2 regions of the Xanthobacter flavus genome follow, and region 1 is predicted to be linked to the other one. Evidence: predicted binding sites of a transcription regulator. Region 1 holds the regulator's gene; the other holds the start of a gene.

Region 1 (7,784 bases):
GCGCCCCCGCCCGAGCCCGCTCCACCGCCGGCTCCCTCCATTGCGCCGGCGGAGACGCCGCGCACGACCCAACCCTCCACCCCTCAGCCCTCCACCGCGCTGCCTTCCCCGCCGCCCGCCCCGGCCGTGCAGGCGGACCCCTTCCTTCCACCGGGCCGCATCGGGCGTTGGAGAATTGTGTGGCTCGCTGCCATCGCGGCGGCGGTCATCGGCGGGGCGGTGGCCGGCGCGGTCGATCCGGTGGTGGCGCTGCTGACGGCGGCGCTGCTGGTGGCGCTCGCCGTGTCGCTGCGGCCGGCGCCGCCGGCCCCGGTGCCGGTGGTGACACCCCTGCCAACCCCGCCCCCTCCGCCGCGGGACACGCAGGCCTGCGCGGTGGTGGCGGCGCTGCCCGAACCGGCGCTGCTGCTCTCCGCCGCCGGCAACATCATCACCGCCAACCAGCGCGTGGCCCTCGCCCTCGGCCCGACGCGGGTGGGCGATCCCCTGTCCTTCGTGGTGCGGGTGCCCGAGGTGCTGGACGCGGTGCGCGCGTCGGCGGCGGACGGGGTGCCCCGGCGGGTGGAATTCGCCGAGCGCATTCCCCTCGACCGCTGGCTGGAGGCGCATGTGGTGCCGCTCCGGCTGCACGTCTCGCCGGAGCGCGCGCCGGACGCGGTGCTGCTCACCTTCCGCGACCTCACCCAGCAGCGCCGGGTGGAGCAGATGCGGGCCGATTTCGTGGCCAACGCCAGCCACGAGCTGCGCACGCCGCTCGCCTCCCTCTCCGGTTTCATCGAGACGCTGCAAGGCCCGGCCCGCAACGATGCCCCCGCGCGCGAGCGTTTCCTCGCCATCATGGCGGCGCAGGCGCGGCGCATGTCGCGGCTCATCGACGACCTGCTCTCGCTGTCCCGCATCGAACTCAACGCCCACGTCCAGCCGCAGACCAAGGTGGACCTCGGCGCCATCCTCGCCCACGTCTGCGACACCCTCTCTCCGCTGGCCGGCGACCGGGGGGTGGAGCTGGAGCAGGTGCGCGAGGCCCCCGATCTGGAGGTTCTCGGCGACCGCGACGAGCTGATCCGCCTGTTCGAGAACCTCGTGGAAAACGCACTCAAGTACGGCGCCCCCGGAAAGAAGGTGCAGGTGCGCCTCGCCCGGGAGAACGGCACGGCCGTGGTGAGCGTGCGCGACTTCGGCCCCGGCATCCCGCCGGAGCACCTGCCCCGCCTCACCGAACGCTTCTATCGGGTGGACGTTGCGGCGAGCCGCGACCAGGGCGGTACAGGGCTGGGGCTCGCCATCGTCAAGCATATCGTGGCCCGCCACCGGGGCCGGTTGGGCGTGGAAAGCGAGCTGGGCGCGGGCGCAATCTTTTCCGTCCGCCTGGAAGCTTTGCCGAACCCGGAAAAAAGACTCGACAAGTCAACAGCGTAGTCTGTCATTTTCGTGTCATGGGCACGTCATAGAACCTTGGCGCGCCGGGGCTAAGAGTCCTGAGCCCAGTGTTGCCCCGGCGCCTGCCGCAGCGGCAACCGAATTGGCAAGGAGAATTATCGTGAAGCTCACCACCGCTCTCGGCGTGATCGCCGTAGCTGGCTCGCTGTTTGCCGGCGGCGCCTCCGCTGGCGACATCACCGGCGCAGGCGCGACCTTCCCCGCCCCCGTCTACCAGTCCTGGGCCGTTGCCTATAAGGAAAAGACCGGCACGGGCCTCAACTACCAGTCCATCGGCTCGGGCGCCGGCCAGACCCAGATCTTCAACCGCACCGTGGACTTCGGCGCGTCCGACGCCCCGGTCCAGACCGAGAAGCTCGCGCAGCAGAAGCTCCTCCAGTTCCCGGCCGTGATCGGCTCGGTGGTCGCCATCGTGAACCTCGACGGCATCGCCGCCAACCAGCTGAAGCTGACCGGCCCGGTGCTCGCCGACATCTATCTCGGCAAGATCACCAAGTGGAACGACAAGGCCATTGCCGACCTCAATCCCGGCCTCAACCTGCCGAACCTCGGCATCGTCCCCACCTACCGCTCTGACGGATCGGGCACCACCTTCGTGTTCGCCTCCTATCTCGCGGACGTGAGCCCCGAGTGGAAGTCGAAGGTCGGCGCCGCCACCTCCGTCTCCTGGCCGACGGGCGCCGGCGGGAAGGGCAATGAGGGCGTGTCCGGCACGGTGAAGAACACCAAGGGTGCTATCGGCTACGTCGAGTACATCTACGCCTCGGCCAACAACCTCGTCACCACCCAGCTCCAGAACAAGGCCGGCAAGTTCGTGTCGCCGACCGTTCCCGCCTTCCAGGCGGCTGCCGCCAATGCGGACTGGGCCGGCGCCAAGGACTTCGCCGCGTCCATGATCAACACCCCCGGTGATGCCACCTGGCCGATCACGTCCGCCACCTTCATCCTCCTCCCCAAGGAGCCGAAGTCGGCTGAGCAGGCGGCCGAGGTCATCAAGTTCTTTGACTGGGCCTTCGAGAATGGCGCCCCCATCGCCGAGAAGCTGCACTACATCCCGCTGCCGAAGGACGTGGCGGCCCGCGTGCGCGAAGCCTGGAAGACCGAGGTGAAGGTCGACGGCAAGGCCGTCTGGTCGAACTGAACGGGGCGTATCGCCCATTCTATGGAAACTGACGGGAGCGCCGCCTTCGGCGGCGCTCCTCTTGCCCGGCCGGGGTCCGGCCTAGAGTTTTTTTGAAGCGCGTGCGGGGGAAGGACCAGATGGACGCGACGATGAGTGGTACCGGCGCGGGCCCCAAGGGAGCCCTGGTCGCGCCGATCGGATCGGCAAAGGCGGTGGGACGCACCGCAGACGCCATCTTCGTGGGCCTCCTGTGGGGATGCGGCATCTTCGTGCTCGTCCTCCTCGGGCTTATCATCGCGATGCTCTTCGAGGGCGGGCTTCCGGCGTTCCATGCCTTCGGCCTCGACTTCCTTTGGAACTCCACCTGGAACCCGGTGACCGAGAATTTCGGCGCCCTGGTGATGATCTACGGCACGCTGTTCAGCGCCGTCATCGCCGTCATCATCGCGCTGCCGCTGTCCTTCGGCATCGCCTTCTTCCTCAGCGAGATTGCGCCCCAGCGCCTGCGCCGGCCCATCGGCGTGGCGATCCAGCTGCTCGCTGCGGTGCCCTCCATCATCTACGGCATGTGGGGCTTCTTCATCATATCGCCGCTCATGGCGGCCTATGTGCAGCCGCCGCTGATCGAGCTGTTCGGGCCGATCCCCGTCCTGGGCGCGCTGTTCCAGGGCCCCGCCCTCGGTGGCGGCATGCTCACCGCCGGCCTCATCATGGCGGTGATGATCCTGCCCTTCATCACGGCCATGTTCGTGGAGACGCTGGAATCGGTGCCGCCCATGCTGAAGGAATCGGCCTACGGCATCGGCGCGACCACTTACGAGGTCTACAAGAACGTCTCGATCCCCTACGGCCGCACGGCCATGGTCGGCGCCATCATGCTCGGACTCGGGCGCGCGCTCGGCGAGACCATGGCCGTGACTTTCGTGATCGGCAACGCGACGCGTCTCTCGGCCTCGCTGTTCGCGCCCGGCGCCACCATCGCCTCGACCATCGCCAATGAGTTCCCCGAGGCAGCGCAGGGCTCCCTGAAGCTCGACTCCCTCCTGGCGCTCGGCTTCATCCTGTTCGTCATCTCCTTCATCGTGCTGGCGCTCTCGCGCTTCCTCGTCCGATCCAACCTGAAGTCCTGAGGAGCGCACCAGCATGTCCTCCCTCGCCATCCGCCGCACAAAGGATCTCACGGTCAAGGCCGTCAGCACCGGCTTCGCGGTGTTCGCCTTGTTCCTTCTTGCCTGGATCCTGTTCACGCTGGTGCAGAAGGGCCTGCCGGCCTTGGGCACCAACGTCTTCACCCGCATCACCATGCCGCCGGGGCAAAACGGCGGCCTGCTGAACGCCATCGTCGGCTCGCTGATCCAGATCGGCATCGCGATGGCGATCGGCACCCCCATCGGCCTGCTGGCCGGTACGTTCCTGGCCGAGAACGGCAAGACCACGAAGGTTGGCCACGTCGCTCGCTTCGTGAACGACATCCTGCTCTCGGCGCCGTCCATCCTGGTCGGCCTGTTCGTCTACACGTTCCTTGTCTCGCCGCTGGGCGGCTTCTCCGGCTGGGCCGGTGCCATCGCCCTCGCCATCCTGGTGATCCCGGTGGTCGTCCGCACCACCGAGGACATGCTGAACCTCGTGCCGGTGGGCCTGCGTGAAGCCGCCTTCGCGCTCGGCGCGCCGCAGTGGAAGGTGGTGATGCTGATCACCTGGCGCGCGGCCCGCGCCGGCATCGTGACCGGCGTCCTGCTGGCCATCGCCCGCGCCGCCGGCGAGACCGCGCCGCTGCTGTTCACCTCGCTCGGCAACAACGCCATGTCCACGGACCTGTCGAAGCCGATGGCGAGCCTGCCCATCGCCATCTACCAGTTCGCCGGCAGCCCGTTCGACGACTGGGTGGCGCTCGCCTGGGCCGGCGCGCTGCTCATCACCGTGGGCGTGCTGGTGCTCAACGTGGCGTCCCGCCTGTTCCTGGCCCGCAGCCACTGATTTTAAGGCGCGGGCCAAGGCCCGCCGCCTCTCCGCCCTTTCCATTTCCTCCGAAGCACGGCCACAAGCCCAAGCGAGGACAAGATGACTTCAGCCGTCGACCCCACCTTCAATCTCGCCTCCGCCGTCGGCGCCAAGCCCGACGCGCCGTCGGCCCCCGCCAAGATCAAGGTGGAGAACCTGCAGTTCTACTACGGCAGCAATCATGCGCTCCGGAACATCAACTTCGAGGTTCCCGAGAAGCGCGTGACCGCCATGATCGGCCCCTCGGGCTGCGGCAAGTCCACGCTGCTGCGCGTGTTCAACCGCATGTTCGACCTCTACCCCGGCCAGCGCGCCGAGGGCGCGGTGCTGTTCGACGGCGTGAACATCGTCGGCAAGGAGCTGGACCCCACCATCGTGCGCACGCGCATCGGCATGGTGTTCCAGAAGCCGACGCCCTTCCCCATGTCGATCTATGACAACATCGCCTTCGGCGTGAAGCTGCACGAGAAGCTCTCCAAGTCGCAGATGGACGAGCGCGTGGAATGGTGCCTGCGCAAGGCCGCCATCTGGGACGAGACCAAGGACCGCCTGCACACCTCGGCGCTCGGCATGTCCGGCGGCCAGCAGCAGCGCCTGTGCATCGCCCGCACCATCGCGGTGAAGCCCGAGGTGATCCTGCTCGACGAGCCCACCTCGGCGCTGGACCCCATCTCCACCTCGAAGATCGAGGATCTGATCGACGAGCTGAAGCAGGAATTCACCATCGTCATCGTCACCCACAACATGCAGCAGGCCGCGCGCTGCGCCGACATGACCGCCTTCTTCTATCTGGGCGAGCTGATCGAGGTGGCCCCCTCCGACGTGATCTTCACCAATCCGAAGGAGATCAAGACGCGCGACTACATCACCGGCCGCTTCGGCTGACCGATTGAAGGATCACTGAGATGCCGGATCATATCGTTGCCTCCTTCGACCAGGAGCTGAAGGAAATCGGCCGCAAGGTCGTCGAGATGGGCGGACAGGCCGAGCGCCTGGTCGCCGACAGCGTCACATCCCTCATCCGCCGCGACAGCGCCCTCGCCCAGAAGGTGGTGCTGCTCGACGCCACCGTCGACCAGGTTCAGCGCGAGATCGAGGACCGGGCCATCCTGGTCATCGCCAAGCGCCAGCCGGTGGCCATCGACCTGCGCGAGATCGTCGCCGCGATCCGCATCGCCAACGACCTGGAGCGCATCGGCGACCTCGCCAAGAACGTCGGCAAGCGCGTCATCGCCATCGAGGGCGAGTATCATCCGGCCAAGCTCGTGCGCGGGGTGGAGCACATCTCCGACCTCGTGCTGGAGCAGCTGAAGGAAGTGCTCGACGCCTACGCCGCCCGCAACGACGCCAAGGCGGTGGAAGTGTGGGGCCGCGATGGCGCCATCGACACCATGTACACCTCGCTGTTCCGCGAGCTCCTCACCTACATGATGGAGGATCCGCGCAACATCTCGGTGTGCACGCACCTGCTGTTCTGCGCCAAGAACATCGAGCGCATCGGCGACCACGCGACCAATATCGCGGAGATCGTCCACTACATGGTCACGGGTCAGAACCTGCCGGAGACCCGCCCGAAGGCGGACGCCTCCAGCGACACCACCCTGCCCTTCCCGGGCCGCACCACAACCGTTCAGAGCTGATCCAACAGACCTGAAGACGGGGCGCGGAGCCCCGATAGTGACGGATAGACCAAAGTGCCGGCGCGTATTCTGATCGTCGAGGACGAAGAGCCGTTGACCCTCCTGCTCCGGTACAATCTGGAGTCGGAGGGCTACGGCGTCGAAAGCGTGGGACGCGGCGACGAGGCCGAGACCCGGCTGCGGGAGAGCGTGCCGGATCTCATCATCCTCGACTGGATGCTGCCCGGCCTCTCCGGCATCGAATTGTGCCGGCGGCTGCGCACCCGGCCGGAAACCGAGCGCCTGCCCGTCATCATGCTCACCGCCCGCGGCGAGGAGACCGAGCGGGTGCGCGGCCTCGCCACCGGCGCCGACGATTATGTGGTGAAGCCCTTCTCCGTGCCCGAGCTGCTCGCCCGCGTGCGCGCCCTGCTGCGCCGGGCCAAGCCCGAGCATGTGGCGACGCTCCTGCGCGCCGGCGACATCGAACTCGACCGCGAGACGCACCGGGTGCACCGCGCCGGCCGCGAGATCCATCTCGGCCCCACCGAGTTCCGCCTGCTGGAATTCCTGATGCAGAGCCCCGGCCGCGTCTTCTCCCGCGAGCAATTGCTCGACGGCGTATGGGGCCAGGACGTCTATATCGACGAGCGCACGGTGGACGTTCACGTCGGCCGCCTGCGCAAGGCCATCAACCGCGGCCGCCAGTCCGACCCCATCCGCACCGTGCGCGGCGCCGGCTATTCCTTCAACGAGATGTTCGCCCGCGCGCATTGAGCGTTGCTTCCGCTCAGGCGCCGCGCGGGCTTTTGGGGCGTTGTCTTCGCTCAGGCGCCGCGCGGGCTTTTTGAGGCTCCGACCTCTCCAATTGAGCGCCGTCATCTCCCGGCTCGGCCGGGGGATCCACGCGTCCGCTCGTCCGGCTGCACCGAAAATCGGGCACCCCTCCAGCCGAGAAGTGGATCGCCCGCACGAGGCGGGCGATGACGGGGCGGAAGATTAAGAGCGCGCGGCGACGGCCATACGGCCCGCCCCCTCACCCCGTCCGCACCCCGATCAGCCCCAGCGCCTGCTTCGCCGCGCGCTCGCCGGAGAGCCAGGCGCCGCCGACCGTGCCCCAGAGGGTCTCGTGGGTATGCTCGCCGGCGAAGACGAGGCGTCCGCCGACCGTGTCGGTGAAGGCGCGGCGCATGTTGCCGAACCCTGGCAGCGCGCAGGAGAAGGCCCCCAGCGCCCACGGCTCCTTGCTCCAGCGGGTGGCGAACACCTTGCCGACGCGCGCGCCGGCATCCGCGCCGAACTCGCGGGTCAGCGCCGCCTTCACGAAGGACGCGGCGGCCTCGGGCGGGCTATCGGCGAGGCCGGCCGCCACGGCGCCGCCCACCTCCAGGCTGTAGAGATCGCTGCCGCCGATGCGGGCGCGCAGCGCATAGGCGCGCGGGCTGTCGGCACGGAAATAGATCAGCTCGTCGGCGCCCAGGTTGCCGGGATTGCGCGGCAGGCGGAAGCCGATGTGGTCGAACGCCCCAAGGGTGATCTTCTCCACTGCCGTGCGGTAGCGCGGGGGAAAGGTGGGGCCGATGCGCAGCTTGCCGGCAGCG
Region 2 (7,784 bases), 250 kb from region 1:
TACATCATGGCCACGGTGAAGATCCGCCCCGCCAAGGCCGTGGCCGGCCCTCAGGCCGAAACCGCGCCGTCGGCCGGCGGGTCTTCCGCGCCGCACTGATCATGCGCTCCCGGCCGCCCGGCCGCGGGGCAGGGAGACCACCTTGACCTTCCTGCGTTCGCTCGTCTTCCAGATCGCCTTCTATCTGGTGACGATCCTCTACATGCTGGCCTTCCTGCCCGCGCTGCCGTTCCTGTCGCGCAAGGGCCTGTGGCGCACCGGCGTGATGTGGTGGGTCGCCACCATCATGTTCCTGCTGCGGGTCATCGTGGGCACGCGGGCTGAGATCAGGGGCGTCGAGAACATTCCGGACGGCCCGCTCCTCCTCGCGTCCAAGCATCAATCGGCGTGGGAGACGCTGGCGCTGCTGCCGCTGTTCTCGGACCCGGCCTTCATCCTGAAGCGCGAGCTGATGTCGATCCCCGTCTTCGGCTGGTTCGCGGCGCGGGCGCGGATGATCCCGGTGGACCGCAAGGGCGGCTCGTCCGCCATGAAGGCGATGACGCGACGAGCGCAGGCCGACATGGCCGAGGGCCGGCAGATCCTCATCTTCCCGGAAGGCACGCGACGCCCAGCCGGGGCACCGCCGGACTACAAGTTCGGCGTGGCGCATCTTTATTCCAGCCTCGGTGTGCCTTGCCTGCCCATCGCACTCAATTCTGGCCTCTACTGGCCGAGGCGATCCATCCTCAAGCGGCCCGGCACCATCCTCGTGGAGATCCTGCCGGCGCTTCCGCCGGGCCTGCCACGGCGGCAGTTCATGGGGCGGCTTCAGGCCGACATCGAGGGCGCCAGCGACCGCCTGCTCGCCGAGGGACTGGCCGAACTCGGACCCCGCGCGCCGGCCCATCTGAGGGGTCGCGAGACGGTCCAATCTTCCCCGTTGTCCACCCCTGTGGAAAACTCTTGATCGAGTGCCGGAGATCGTTCTAGTTTCGTTCTCATGAACGCAACTGATTCGCTCCTTGTCCCCCTTGTGGACGCCGGTGGCCTGAACGGCCTCAAGCACGACGCCCTCGGCGCGCGCTACCGTTTCTGGCGCGACGAAGACGGCGTGCGCCATGTGTTTTCGGTCTATCGGCCGGACGCCGCCCCCGACTATCCGGACGCCCTCGCGGTGGTTTCGCGGCGCACGCCCGCGGGCTCCATCGCCATGTGGGCCGGTCCCGCCAGCAGCGCCCGCACAGCGGCGCTGCGCATGCGCGGCGATGAAATTCACATCCATGTGTTCGGCGAGGAGAACGCTCCGGCGCTGCGCCGTCTCATGCAGCGCACCGAGGCGTCGTCCGCGCTGCCCCGCCCGGTGGCACAGGTGCTCTGCCTGCCCGCGCGCCGCCACGCGGCCTGAGGCGGAGGCTCAGGGTGAGCCTTCTCCCTCGGCATCGTCCGGCAACACCGGTGGCAGGGCATGGCTCGCCGTCAGGTGCTGCGTGAGATAGCTGAGGCCGGGATCGCGGATGCCGAGGCTTTCCAGCGCCTTCACCGTCGCCACCACATAGTCCGTGTTCGGCCCCGACTTGCCGTGGGAGCGGCGCACCAGAGCGAGCTGGTCGTCCAGGGTCAGGCCGCGCGCATATTGGGGATGGGCGCGGTTGACCAGATAGGCCACGGCCGCCGCGTCGCGTCCCGATCCGTCCAGCAGCCGCACGCGCCGCATCACCTCGCGATAGACGCCGGAAATCTGCTCGCGCTCGGTGAGATAGGCGTGGGTCTGCGGCCAGTCCGCGGCCGCTACCCGATAAGCGATGCCCCTGCACGAGCCGCCGAGGTCGAGGCCGAGCACGAGCCCCGGCTTCTCCGGCGTGCCACGATGATGGAAGGAATAGACGCACAGGGTGCGGTGCGCGCCAACGAGCCGCGCCTCGCAGCGCTCGACGAAGGCGAAGCCCGGATTCCACATCAGCGAGCCATAGGCGAACACCCACACATCGCCCTTGATGCTCGCGGGCGATGCCCCGGGCGTGACCGATTGCCCCGCCCCCGCCGGCGCCCCGCCATCTCCGTTCGCCGACCGCTCGTCCGCCATGGGCCTGCCACACCTTCCCGGCGTTGACAGAAACGCCGGACCGTCGCCTAACAGCCGGCAAGGACCATCGCAAGCCGCGGGCGACCGTGGCCAGCCGCAAGGATGTCCATGACCGCGCCCACTCCGTCCGCCCCCGTAGCACCGTCTCCCGAAACGCCCGCCAGCCGGCCGAAGCCGTGGCTGGTCATCGTGCCCCTCCTGCTGGTGGTGGTCGCCGCCATCGTCTGGAGCGGCCTGTGGTTCTATGCGGCGGGCCGCGCCGAGCGGGAGATCGACGCCTGGATCGGGCGCGAGGCGAAGCTCGGGCGCATCTGGTCCTGCACCGACCGCCATCTCGCCGGCTTCCCCTTCCGCTTCGAGCTGCGCTGCCTGTCGCCGAAGCTTGAGACGCGCGGCGGCGACGCCATGCGCTTCACCGCCGCCTCGGCCGAGGCGGTCGCGCAGGTGTGGGCGCCCAATCACATCGTCGCCGAGTTCGCCGGCCCGGCGCGGGTGGAGGATCTCAATACCGGACAATCCTATGTCGCCGTGTGGTCCCTGCTGCAGATGAGCGGCGTGGGCGATCTTTCCGGCCGGCCGGAGCGCTTCTCGCTGCAGGCGCATGACCTGAAGCTGGAGCAGCCGGGGGCGACCGGGACGCAGCCGGTGGCGCTGCTGTCCGCCCATCTGTTCGAGTTCCATGCCCGCCGCGCGGCGGGCAAGGACGGCAAGCCGGATGGCGTCGACTATGCTTCCGGCCTCACCGGCGGCGAGAGCGCGCTGCTCAATGGGCTTGGCATGCAGGGGCCCGTGGAGATGGCACTCCAGGGCACGGTGACGGCGTCGGCCGACCTGCGCCCCATGCCGGTGGCGCAGCGGCTGCGGGCGTGGGCGGATGCCGGCGGCGTCGCCCGGCTCGACCGCTTCCACATTACCTCGCCGAAGGTGGCCATGTCGGCCACCGGGATCGTGGCGCTCGACCCCCAGGGCCGGCTCAACGGCAAGCTGGACCTCGGCTTCGCCGGGCTCAACGACGTGGTGCAGGGCCTCGACCGGGCCGGCGCGATCCCGCGCGAGGTCGCGCCCATCGTGGGCGCGCTCGCCATGGTGGGCAAGCCGGGACAGGTGGAGGGCCGCAAGGGCGCGCTGTTCGCGCTGTCCTTCGATGCCGGCACGCTCAAGCTCGCCGGCTTCCCGGTGGGGATCGTGCCGCCGCTGTTCTAGAGAGCGATTCGATCAAGTTGAAACAACTTGACCGGTGGATGGCCCTCACACTCAAGAAAGAGCGGCGCGTCAGAAGACGCGCTCGCCTTCCACCAGCACCTGCCGCACCACCGGCGTGCCCTCGAAGATGCGGAAGCGCACCACGTCTGCCCGCAGACCGGCGTCGAGCCGGCCGCGATCTTCGAGGCCCGCCATCCGCGCGGGGTTGCGGGTCACGAGGGCCATGGCCTCCGGCAGCGGCATGCCGTCCACCGTGTGAAGGCGCGTTGCCGCCTGCAGCAGGCTCGCGGGCACGTAATCCGAGGCGAGGGCGTCGATCAGCCCCTCCTGCGCCAGAGCGCCCATGGCGACCCCACCGGAATGGGAGCCGCCGCGCACCACGTTCGGCGCCCCGCCGATGGTGGCGAGATCAGCCGCGCGGGCCGCCGCAGCCGCCCCGCGAGTGGTGGGAAACTCGCTCACCGTGCAGCCGGCAGCCCGCGCCTCGGCCACATGGTCTTCGGTGGTGTCGTCGTGGCTCGCCAAAACGAGGCCAGTCGCCGCCAGCATCTCCACCAGCGGGGGCAGGTTGCGCGCCACATTGGCCCGGCCGCGGGCGGTGCGCTCGCCGATCTCGCGGTCGGCCTCGACGGCATCCTTGCCGATGCCCAGCAGGAAGTTGCGCAGCACGTCCACGTTGCGCCACTGCCGGGCGCCGGGGGTGTGGTCCATCAGCGAGGCGAAGGCGAGGCCCGGGCGCGCGAGCGTCGGCTCGACGAGATCCAGCAGATCCGGGTCGGTCATCTCGCAGCGCAGGTGGACCTTGTGGTCCGCCCGGAACAGGGGCGCGCCCTGCTCCACCGCATCGAGCATGACGCCGAACAGGTCGCGCCGCTCCGCCTTCGCCTGGTCGAAGCCGCCCGCGCAGATGGCATCGAACACGGTGGTGATGCCGCTCGCCACGGTCTGCCCGTCATGAGCCAAAGCCGCCGCCCGTGCGTCCGGCCAGAACACCCTGGGCCGCGGGACGAAATGGCCCTCCAGCGCATCCGTGTGCAGGTCGATGAGGCCGGGGGCGATGAAATCGCCGTCGCAATCGACGGCGCCCGGCGCGGTGGCGCGCCCTTCGTCGATGGCGAGGATGCGCCCATCCCGCAGCGTGATGGTTCCCGCGACGACGGCATCGTCGAGGACGAGGCGGGCGTTGGTGAGAACGGTATCCATCGGGGCTCCGGAGCAGGGTCGTCAAAAAAAGACGCGCGGGCCAGCCTTCCGGCCGGGCCCGCGGATGTTCTGCGTTGCACCCTATCGTGACACCCGGGTGACGTCGCCCGGGTTGAGCGAAACCGTTCAGGAGCGCGGGGCGGGCGGTGCCGGCGGGCGCGGCACCACCTCGTAGAGCTGGAAGCGTTCGCCCTCGGCGACCAGCTTGAGGTGGTCGCTGTCGGGGTTGCGCGCGCCGCGCTCGGTGAACAGCAGATACACATAGTCGAACTTCGACGGCCACAGGTCCCAGTAGCGCGGGCCATCGGGCGTCGGGTCTTCCTCGGTGATCAGCAGCTGCTCGATCTGGGGCGGGGTCCCGTCCTCGGTGTCCACCTGCGCGTTGAACGGCTTGCGGGCACGCAGGATCTGCTTGCCCTCCACCGTGAAGGCGGTGGTGACGAGGGACGACTTCTCGATCATGGCGAGGCAGGCGGCGTGCATCAGGCCGAGATCGGTCGGATCGTTGCCGCCCTGGATGTCGGCGTAGGCGACGAGTACCCGGGAGCCCGGACGGATCTGAACGACCGATTCGCGGAACGCCACCGTCCATTGCGAGAGGCGGTCCCAGACCACCTGGACCTCGCCCACACGCACCGCCAGCATCAGGACCAGAACCACCGCGAAACCGCGACGGGCGAGGCGGTGGCGCAGGTCGACCCGCATGGCGGCGAGCACCATGAAGGCGATGGCCACGGGCAGGCGCTGGTCCGCCATGTAGGTGGCGAACACCACGCGCGGCATGGCGAGATAGACGAGCCCCGCCACCAGCAGCAGCGGCAGCATGAGCGAGTGGACGTGGAGCAGGCGATGCCGCGCCGCCCAGACGCCGGCCAGGATGAAGATCGCCGCCACGGCGACCGCCACATGGTCGACGTAGACGTTGAAGATCATCTCGATGCCGTCGATCTTCCCCTGCGGCTCCCAGTAATTCTGTCCGCTGAGGCCCCAGGTGGGGCTCGCCACCAGCAGCGGGAGTATGGGCAGGAAGGGCAGGCCTCCGCTGACGAACACGCCGATCCGCGGCCAGATCGGCCCGCGGCCGAGGCGCAGGCGGTCGAGTTCGTAGGCGAGGATGCCGATGCCGTAGATGCCCGCCGTGAACAGGTGGCAGAAGAAGAGCGCCACCACGAACGCCGCCGACACGAGGTAGCGCCACGGCCACCATCTGTCCCTGAGCGCGACCCAGGCCGTGAGCGCGAACAGCGCCAGACCGATGCCGAAATAATAGTTCATCACCCCGATGAGGAAGATGCCGTTGTAGAGCAGCGGGAACGCCAGGAGCGGCAGCGCCGACCACACCCCGAACAGCGCGCGGTTCAGCGTCATGACGCCCCCGGCGATCAGCGCGAAGCAGATCAGGGTGTAGATCTCGCCGGCGGTGTAGATGTCGACCACCCTGTCGATGACCGGGACCAGGAGGTCCATCATCAGGTTGGGCAGGATCGACCATTTCAGCGTGTAGAAGCGCGCCAGGTCCTGATCCTGCGGGATCGAGGCGATCACGTGCATCCGCGCCAGATGGTTCACATAGTCCGACAGCGGCGGGAGCGGATGGGTCAGGATGGGGATGGACACGAGCCCGAGACAGGCCACGAACAGGAGCAGGATCTGCGTGGCGCGCAAATCGTGCGGCCGGCGCTCCGGCGGGTGATGGGCGTGCGCGGCGGCGCTCGTGGAATGCGTGGCAGGCAGAATCGGGGGCGTCATGAAGGCCGGGTCTCTCTGGCGACGGCTGGAGCAGCGGCGGGTGAGGGCTGTGGCGGGCGAACGGGTGACCGGCGTTGACGCCGCCATTGTGTCGGCCGGGTCCGCTTATCATCACCTTTTCGCGAGCGAAGAAAGGCTGCCCGGAAGATTTCCGCCGCGCCGGCCGTGGCCCTCGGACGGGCGGGCCTTTCACCGCTCGACCGAAACCGCTAGAAGGGCGCCGCCCGGTGGCCCCGCCGCCGGCCCCCGCGAGCACCACCTGCGAGCCCCCCATGACCGAGCCCCGTTCCCAGTCCGTGTCGGAAGCCCAGCACGAGGCCGAAGTGCTGGCGCGGGCGCTGCCGCACATGCAGCGCTACGACGATGCGATCGTGGTGGTGAAATACGGCGGCCACGCCATGGGCAGCGAGGACGTGGCGCGCACGTTCGCCTCCGACATCGTGCTCATGGAGCAGTCGGGCATCAATCCGGTGGTGGTGCATGGCGGCGGCCCGCAGATCGGCGCCATGCTCGCCAAGCTCGGCATCAAGTCGGAATTCGCGGCCGGCCTGCGCATCACCGACAAGGCGACCGTCGAGATCGTCGAGATGGTGCTGGCCGGTTCGATCAACAAGCAGATCGTCGGCTTCATCAACGAGGCGGGCGGCAAGGCCATCGGCCTGTGCGGCAAGGACGGCAACATGGTGCGCGCCCGCAAGGCGAGCCGTGTCGTGGTCTCTTCCGGTGACGATGCCCAGGAGGTGGACCTCGGCTTCGTCGGCGAGCCCGACACCGTGGACACCACCGTGCTCGACCAGATCCTCGGCCGGGAGCTTATTCCCGTGCTCGCCCCGGTGGCGGCGGCGGTGGACGGCGGCACCTACAACGTCAATGCCGACACCTTCGCCGGTGCCATCGCCGGTGCGCTGGGCGCCAAGCGCTTCCTGCTGCTCACCGACGTTCCGGGCGTGCTCGACAAGAACAAGCAGCTGATCCCCCGGCTCACCATCGCCGAGGCTCATGCGCTGATCGCGGACGGCACCATCTCGGGCGGCATGATCCCCAAGGTGGAGACCTGCATCTACGCGCTGGAGAAGGGCGTGGAGGGCGTCGTGATTCTCGACGGCAAGGTGCCCCACGCCGTGCTGCTGGAACTGCTCACCGACCACGGCGCCGGCACGCTCATCACTCGCTGACGTCACCCCTTGAGGAGGTCGGCGTCCGCGGGAATGGTGCTCGCGCCCTCGCCGAGGGCGCGCTGCATCAGGACCGTATCGATCCACCGGCCGAACTTGAGGCCGGTGGCCGGCAGGGTGCCGATGGAGCCGAAGCCGCAGGCGCGGTGCAGCGCGATGGAGCCGGCATTGCCGCTGTCGCCGATCACCGCCACCATCTGGCGGAAGCCCAGCGCCTCACATTCGGCGATCAGCGCTTCGAGCAACCGCCGGCCGACCTTCTTTCCTCGGGCCGCCTCGTCCACGTAGATGGAATTCTCCACCGTGTAGCGATAGGCGACGCGCGGACGGAAGGCGCTGGCATAGGCATAGCCCAGTACCTTCCCGTTTTCTTCCAGCACCAGATAGGG

What was found. The regulator PhoB, encoded in region 1, activates phosphate uptake and scavenging genes when phosphate is short. The targets are predictions, from matches to a motif close to TGTCATNNANCTGTCAT.
Region 2: a site for PhoB is predicted at 4,558-4,574, ahead of J2126_RS12230 (alpha-D-ribose 1-methylphosphonate 5-triphosphate diphosphatase). Genes of this name have one in related genera too.

Annotation. Positions count from the first base shown of each region.
Region 1 is NZ_JAGGML010000001.1:2,294,572-2,302,355, forward strand. Features, by position in the region: gene J2126_RS11090 (ATP-binding protein) at 178-1,419, shown strand; gene pstS (phosphate ABC transporter substrate-binding protein PstS) at 1,541-2,581, shown strand; gene pstC (phosphate ABC transporter permease subunit PstC) at 2,701-3,693, shown strand; gene pstA (phosphate ABC transporter permease PstA) at 3,707-4,540, shown strand; gene pstB (phosphate ABC transporter ATP-binding protein PstB) at 4,625-5,449, shown strand; gene phoU (phosphate signaling complex protein PhoU) at 5,470-6,204, shown strand; gene phoB (phosphate regulon transcriptional regulator PhoB) at 6,259-6,960, shown strand; gene J2126_RS11125 (flavin monoamine oxidase family protein) at 7,220-7,784, opposite strand, start outside.
Region 2 is NZ_JAGGML010000001.1:2,544,569-2,552,352, forward strand. Features, by position in the region: gene J2126_RS12205 (YdcF family protein) at 1-99, shown strand, start outside; gene J2126_RS12210 (lysophospholipid acyltransferase family protein) at 143-949, shown strand; gene J2126_RS12215 (hypothetical protein) at 983-1,387, shown strand; gene J2126_RS12220 (gamma-glutamylcyclotransferase) at 1,397-2,065, opposite strand; gene J2126_RS12225 (DUF2125 domain-containing protein) at 2,174-3,268, shown strand; gene J2126_RS12230 (alpha-D-ribose 1-methylphosphonate 5-triphosphate diphosphatase) at 3,338-4,471, opposite strand; gene J2126_RS12235 (hypothetical protein) at 4,598-6,220, opposite strand; gene argB (acetylglutamate kinase) at 6,493-7,395, shown strand; gene J2126_RS12245 (GNAT family N-acetyltransferase) at 7,398-7,784, opposite strand, start outside.